Regions from separate parts of the Heyndrickxia acidicola genome, predicted to be linked through region 1. Evidence: riboswitches for the same ligand, from Rfam matches in the RefSeq annotation. Region 1 holds a riboswitch; each other region holds the start of a gene.

The links. A riboswitch is a leader RNA that binds a small molecule or an ion and turns the genes downstream of it on or off. The one in region 1 is predicted to bind cyclic di-GMP.
Region 2: linked by a shared signal. The riboswitch ahead of A5N88_RS24485 (anti-repressor SinI family protein) and the one ahead of A5N88_RS07320 (hypothetical protein) in region 1 are both predicted to bind cyclic di-GMP.
Region 3: linked by a shared signal. The riboswitch ahead of A5N88_RS13590 (hypothetical protein) and the one ahead of A5N88_RS07320 (hypothetical protein) in region 1 are both predicted to bind cyclic di-GMP.

Annotation. Positions count from the first base shown of each region.
Region 1 covers NZ_KV440953.1:1,570,729-1,572,927, reverse strand. The annotation lists gene A5N88_RS07330 (hypothetical protein) at 1-217, shown strand, start outside; cyclic di-GMP riboswitch class I at 303-390, shown strand; gene A5N88_RS07325 (hypothetical protein) at 437-739, shown strand; cyclic di-GMP riboswitch class I at 879-965, shown strand; gene A5N88_RS07320 (hypothetical protein) at 1,011-1,313, shown strand; gene A5N88_RS07315 (hypothetical protein) at 1,389-1,727, shown strand; gene A5N88_RS07310 (hypothetical protein) at 1,740-2,120, shown strand; gene A5N88_RS07305 (GH25 family lysozyme) at 2,140-2,199, shown strand, end outside.
Region 2 covers NZ_KV440953.1:4,048,545-4,050,743, forward strand. The annotation lists gene thiE (thiamine phosphate synthase) at 1-362, shown strand, start outside; cyclic di-GMP riboswitch class II at 779-868, shown strand; gene A5N88_RS24485 (anti-repressor SinI family protein) at 899-1,018, shown strand; gene A5N88_RS25115 (hypothetical protein) at 1,274-1,438, opposite strand; gene A5N88_RS18900 (M42 family metallopeptidase) at 1,813-2,199, shown strand, end outside.
Region 3 covers NZ_KV440953.1:2,896,977-2,899,175, forward strand. The annotation lists gene A5N88_RS24420 (aspartyl-phosphate phosphatase Spo0E family protein) at 253-426, shown strand; gene A5N88_RS13590 (hypothetical protein) at 548-850, opposite strand; cyclic di-GMP riboswitch class I at 896-984, opposite strand; gene A5N88_RS24425 (aspartyl-phosphate phosphatase Spo0E family protein) at 1,331-1,498, shown strand; gene A5N88_RS13595 (hypothetical protein) at 1,729-2,199, opposite strand, start outside.

The DNA of each region.
Region 1 (2,199 bases):
AAGCGATAAGTACGATTGGAAGTATATTATTACAAGGGCTTTAAACATTTTATTTGGTACTCCTGTAATTAAGTCTAAGGGACAGGTAAACTGTGATGAGTTGATTGTTGATGGGTTTCGTGAAAAGCTGGGGATTGATTTATTGGACCCAACAGTTTTGCTTTCACCTACTTCACTTTCAACCAGTAGATATTTGAAAAAGCTAACAGCAGAGTAGGACGCTCTGATTCAAGAACAAGCATATTTATCGAATCACTCAAGCATTGATAATTTGTGCCGATATTAATGTAGGATAATTTCCCTATTGAAAAAGGCAAACTAATCGAAAGGTTAGGACGCAAAGCTATGGGTCTAAAACTCTAATGGAGTAATGATTGCCAGGCTGCCAAATCGGTACAACCCGCATTTGGTTAAAATTTTGTGTGGAGGAATGTACATGGGTGAAAATAATCAAGAATTAAAGAATAGCATAAGAAAATTCAACTGTTTATTAGAAGGGCAACCGGACAACTCTAATTCTGTGGTTGAATTTATATCATTTCTAAGATATTTTTTAAGAATAAAGGCAAAGGATCCAATACCTACAATTGAAGTTATGACATTAATTAAAGAGTATAAGCCCATAGTTTTTAATATCTTAAAACAAATGTCTAAAAAAAATGATAGGCTAAGATTTCTAACAGAATTATCAATGGGGTTAACCTTAGCTGAAGAGAGATTGAATAAAATTATCCATTAAAAATCATTATGCATCTTTAAATAGAAGGTGTATTTTTATGTCTAAATATAGATCGGAATCACAAAGCTTAAAATTAAAATAATATTGAAACCTATGATTAAAAAACTATAATAAAATGGTATATAGTAACCAAACCCTAATTTGAAAAAGGCAAACTAATCGAAAGGTTAGGACGCAAAGCCATGGGTCTAAAACTCTTATGAGTAATGATTGCCAGGCCGCCAAATCGGTACTATCCGCATTTGGTTAAATATATGTGGAGGTAATGAACATGGGTGAAAATCAAAAATTAAAGATGAGTATTAAGAATCTTTACAATTTGCTAGAGGAATATCCAGACGAATCAACTTCTGCTTGTGAATTTTTAAACTTTCTAAGATCTTTTTTAAGAATAAGCGCAAATCCATTACCTATAAAGGAAGTTATGACATTGATTAAAGAGAATAAACCAACAGTACTTTTTACATTAAAAAAGATGTCAAATACCAATATGATGGTAAGAATCCTAACAGGATTATCAACGGATATGGATATAAGAGTGGCAGAATACAGATTGAGAAAAATAATTAAATAAATATTAGTAGACAAATCAGCACCTTTGAAAAGAAGGTGTATTTTTTATGCTCTAAGAGGAGCAAGGGGGTCAGACATGGGTGAAATGACAATGGAGCAAAGGGTTGCAGAGCATGAGAAACGCATTCAGGATCTCGAAAAGAGTTATGGGGAAATGAAAAATGAGATGCTTACGGTACGTACAAGCCAGCTAGAGATTCACAATGCTCTGCTTACAGAAAGCAAGGAGCAAAAATCATTAATTAATAAACAGCGTCAGGAGCAAGATGATCTTCTAAACCAGCTTATTGCTCATACGCTTGGAATAAAAAAAACAAGTCAATCTAAACGTTGGGAACTTGCTCTTTCTGCCATTGGTGGAGGGGGCATTTTATATTTATTAATTCAAACAACAATTCAACTACTAAAACAATAGGAGTGATTTCTAATGATGAAATACTTATCTAATCTTAACTGGTGGAAGCAATTATCCTTAAATGCATTAACTCTTTTAACAGCCCTATTAGCAGCCTTAACAACAGCGCACATTCATGTCAATTGGTTTACAAGTGACACTGTAAATGTGATTGCTCAGTTTATAATTGCCTTTGGTATTTTCTTTGTTGGCTCTTGTGCCGGTTTAATAAATACTTATTTAACTATAAAAAGCAAAGAAAAGGCTGCTAAAGTTGCTGAACAACATCAGAAAGAACAAGAAGCAGCTGCAGTCGCAAAAGTGGAAGCAGCAAAACAAATTGTAGCTTCTGCAGGCAACACTCAACCTTCTACTGAAGGTCCTGTCACAGTAATCCCAGTACATAGCAATTAAATAAAGGGGGATGAATTAATTGAAAAAAATAAATAAATTTACAGCTGGGCTAGTCCTTATATTCGGACTAGCTTTTTCT
Region 2 (2,199 bases), 2.5 Mb from region 1:
AGGATGAGCCCGCAGAAGCAGTCCGTGCCAAGATTGGAGACCGTATCCTTGGCGTTTCTGTCCACTCTCTTGAAGAGGCTGAGGCTGCCCAGCGAGCCGGCGCTGATTACTTTGGAATTGGACCGGTTTTTGCTACGGTAACAAAGGAGGATGCTAAGCCTGAGAGAGGGACCGTCTTGATTGAGATGCTTCGTGAAAAAGGCTTTCAAGTTCCAATCGTGGGAATCGGGGGCATTCATGCGGGAAATGCAGCCTCTGTGATCGAGGCAGGCGCAGACGGTGTTTCTGTCATCACAGCGATCAGCACAGCAAAGGATGCAGCTGCTGCCGCAGCTGAATTGAAAAAAAGTGTAGGGGTATAACAGGAGGATAAAGGTCTCTAATGCGGTGCGGAGTAACCCCATTAGCCATTGTCCTGTTCAGCACTTTTAAAAAATAGTCGGCAGTGCCGGCTGCAACGCCATGTTACAAAGCTGTCCTGTTATCAACTGTCTGTTGGTGGCAGGCTTTTTTAATACTAAAATGGAATTTTTCCATTTGATATGAAAATTTATTTTCCAGATAAAATGAAATAAATTTATCGACAAAATGCTGCATGAAAGAAGGTGTGTGCGATTTTATAAATTGTTGATAAATCAATGGGTTTACAATATGTGGATAATAGAGGGTATCATTTTTCGACAAAAAGGGAAAAGGAAATTGTTTGAATTTTTAGGAAAAGTTGAAATTATGTAGCGATAGTGTCGCACTTTTTGATTTATAATATATATATAATGAATCCGACGATGGATACGATGAAAAACATTCTGAATTTGGGCACCTGATTAAAGAATGTTTGGAGTGAGTGGTGCAACCGACCATTTAGAGGAATGACAACCTTGGAGATGGAGTGGTTTCATTGAAAATTGTTTTGGACAAGGACTGGATTGAATTACTAGCTGATGCAAAAGCCATGGGTCTCACGAAAGAAGAGGTATTGGACTTTTTACGCAGGGAAAACCAGAAAAAGGAAGAATGAACAATTGAATACGCATTTCACTCCAAAAAAACTTGTATTTGTGAAGGCAGATACGGTTTTTTTTGTTGGCATTCGCATAGAGTGCTGCTTTATTTCCAATGGATCAATTCCGTGATTTGTCCGCTTCGTGATTAATTTGCGAAGGGCCATTTCTTTTAGAGATCGGCATGATCCATGGATTAAAAGTAAAAAACGCCCTGCAAAGTTGGTGCAGGACGGGTGTATACCGAGGGCCTGTACCATTTTTACAGGCCGTTATTCCTCAGAAGTATCGTTATAGGTGCGTTCGTTAAGATTAGGGGTTTCTGTTACGGCGAAATTAACAGACTGCAGGCTCATTCCAGGCTCAATCCCGAATAATTCCTCAACAGAATTAGGTGCTTTGTCTTCACTTTGTGATAAAACATCTTTCTTTTCCATTTTTCTCCCCTCCTTTTGTAATGAATACATACCCAAAAAACGTCATTTAATCACCTCTCCTAAAAATTTTTGTGGCCAAGCCATATGGCTCAGAGAAGAGTCTTTTATGCGTTAACGCAAAAAAGGGGTCTGACCCTTTCTTTACTTTAAAGCATAAAAGGGGTCTGACCCCTTTAGTGTGTTAAAGAATTAAAGTTTGAACTATTTGTCTATTCCTTTTAGTGATTTTTCTTAATGTTTTAAAAAGTGTTTGCTATCTTTTTTTCCCTTTTATATAATTTTGTATTGCACAATATATATTTTTTATTCATCATTTTCAGCGCCAATAATGTTTTACGTTTACATTTGTGCAAAGTAGAAAGGGAGATTAAATCATGATTGAGCTGGTAAAAACTCTAACAAGCCTAAATGGACCATGCGGCTATGAACATGAGGTAGCCTATTTTATCAAGGACTATCTTGAAGGGAAAGCAGATGAGGCGGTTATTGATTCGATTGGAAATGTGATTGCACGGAAAAAGGGGACAAAACCTGGACCGACTGTGCTTGTAACGGCCCATATGGATGAAGTGGGATTTATTGTAAAGAAAATTGAAGGAAATGGGCTTCTTCGTTTTGAAAAGCTTGGAGGACATGACGACAGGATTTTACTGGCAAAGCCGGTTAAGGTGCTTGGAGAGAATGGCATAGTGGATGGTGTGATAGGGACAATGTCTGCCCACTATGTGAAATTTGATGACCCATCCAAGGTCCGCAAGCAT
Region 3 (2,199 bases), 1.3 Mb from region 1:
TTAGCCGAGAGCAGTTTTTGCCTTCTTCATCAAAATGCTGCCTCATTATTCTTTCGTAATAATTTCGCCTTTTTATTCGCTTCTCGTCTAATACATAAACATTAAGTTTACTTATTCGTTATACAATACACCTTATATTAAATTCATTAAAATAAATCCTAAAAATCATTCATTTAACGCTAATACTTTTTACTTTTTCTGCCGATATAATGTGTAAATCATTAACATTTCTTACAAATAGGAGCAGCGGCAATGCTAAAAATACTTTTACCAAAAGACCTAGTTGATGAAATTGAGCAATTAAGGCATTCCATGATGGTTTTAGGACTTCAGAAAGGGCTCAATGATCCTGAAACGATAAAAACCAGCCAAGAATTAGATAAACTAATAAATTTAACGTTGAGAAACGGTTTAGAAGCATCTTAATGTGCTTCTTTTTTTGTAATTTCTCTTAACTGACCAAGTCCGTTTTTAAAAAAACCAGCATTTTTTCCCCAATAAATATGATAAAGCCAACAATCACATGTTGGCTTTTAAACTAAATGTATTATTGGACAAGCATTTTCAATCTATTATTTGCTACCCTTGATTCCATTGATGACTCGGTTAAAATTTGAAGCATCATATTTTTATTGGCCATCTTCTTCAAGGTGAAAAAAACCGTTGGCTTATACTCTTTAATAATCGTCATAATTTCAACAATTGGCAGGGGATCTTTAATGCTGATCTTCAAAAAATCCCTGAGAAAACTTAAAAATTCAGCGGCATTTTTAGAACGATCCGGATACTTTTCTAATAAGTCGTAAAATCTCCTTATCCAGCTCTTTAGTTCTCCATGTTCTTCACCCATGTACATTACCTCCACATAAATTTAACCAAATGCGGACAGTACCGATTTGGCGGCCTGGCAATCATTGCTCATAATCGAGCTTTAGACCCATGGCTTTGCGTCCTAATCTTTCGATTAGTTTGCCTTTTTCAAATTAGGGCATTATTATTAACCCACTTTATTATCTAATTTTTATTACTAGATTTCAAGATTATTCAGTGTAAATAGTCACGGTTTTGCAAAATGTTAAGGTAAGATTAACAGAGCCTAAGGGGAAAAGCTTCGACTCAAGTGAATTTTTTGTGGTGACCGGAGAGTAATTAACTGGTAAATCGAACAGAATAAAGCATTTTTCAGAAAAACTTAAACAGTATAATATTATCTAAGTTGAAAATCAATGATTTTGACAACTTCGTGAACGTTCCCTTGAATTAATATTATCTTAATAAAGCTATGTAATAATAAAAGCCTAATAACATTTTGTGATTAGGAGTGTTTTAAATGACTATTTTATTTGAAACAGTCAAATTAAAAAACCAAATTATTCAATTACGAAAAAAACTAATAAATGTGACGAAAAAGAAGGGTTCAAACCATCCAGAAACCATAAAATATAGCAGAGATTTAAATAAGCTTATTGATCAATTTCAATCCTTAACCTTAAATTAAGCTAAAAACATATAAAGCCCGGGTTGTTTACGTTGTTCCTGATGCCATCGGGCTTTTTCTTTTGGACATCTTTCAAGACACCTTTCAAATGTGGATATTCCGACACTAAAAATAACTAGTTTAGATGGTATTGCAATCCTTCTGAACGTCTTTTTTTCATATGTACAAAATACATCGCATTACATCTAAAGCTATTACAAAGTTCCTACCTTAAACGATTGGTTAAGCAATTAAAGAGACGAAAGGTATAATCGGTCCAACATACGGTCTAAGGTGCCGTTATAATAGCCAGTTAGACTCCGTAAGTATTTACGGTTACTCGCCTGAAAAGTCGCTTTAATTGCCTGTAAACTGGCTTGTAGAAGGTCATTCATATCGAATGCACGTTTAAGGTAAGACTTATGAGCTAACCAAATGCCATAAATCCTGTTCGTTAGCTTAAAGTCCTCTACATGGCTATTTACAAGCAATTTAAAACGAGCATATGTCGAAGTAAAAGTTTGGATGTTAGCAGAATACGTATTATTTATAATTGTTTTTGAGTTTATGGGATTTTGTGAGCTTTTTGGTGTGACAGACTTTTGTTTTTCCGGTGTGGCAAGCCCATCATCCTCTAATTGAGCTGGCAGTATTTTGATAAGGTTGCTCGTTTGCCGACGATTTCCTGTTTCTCGCATACGTTCTGTCTGGCTGATGATTCC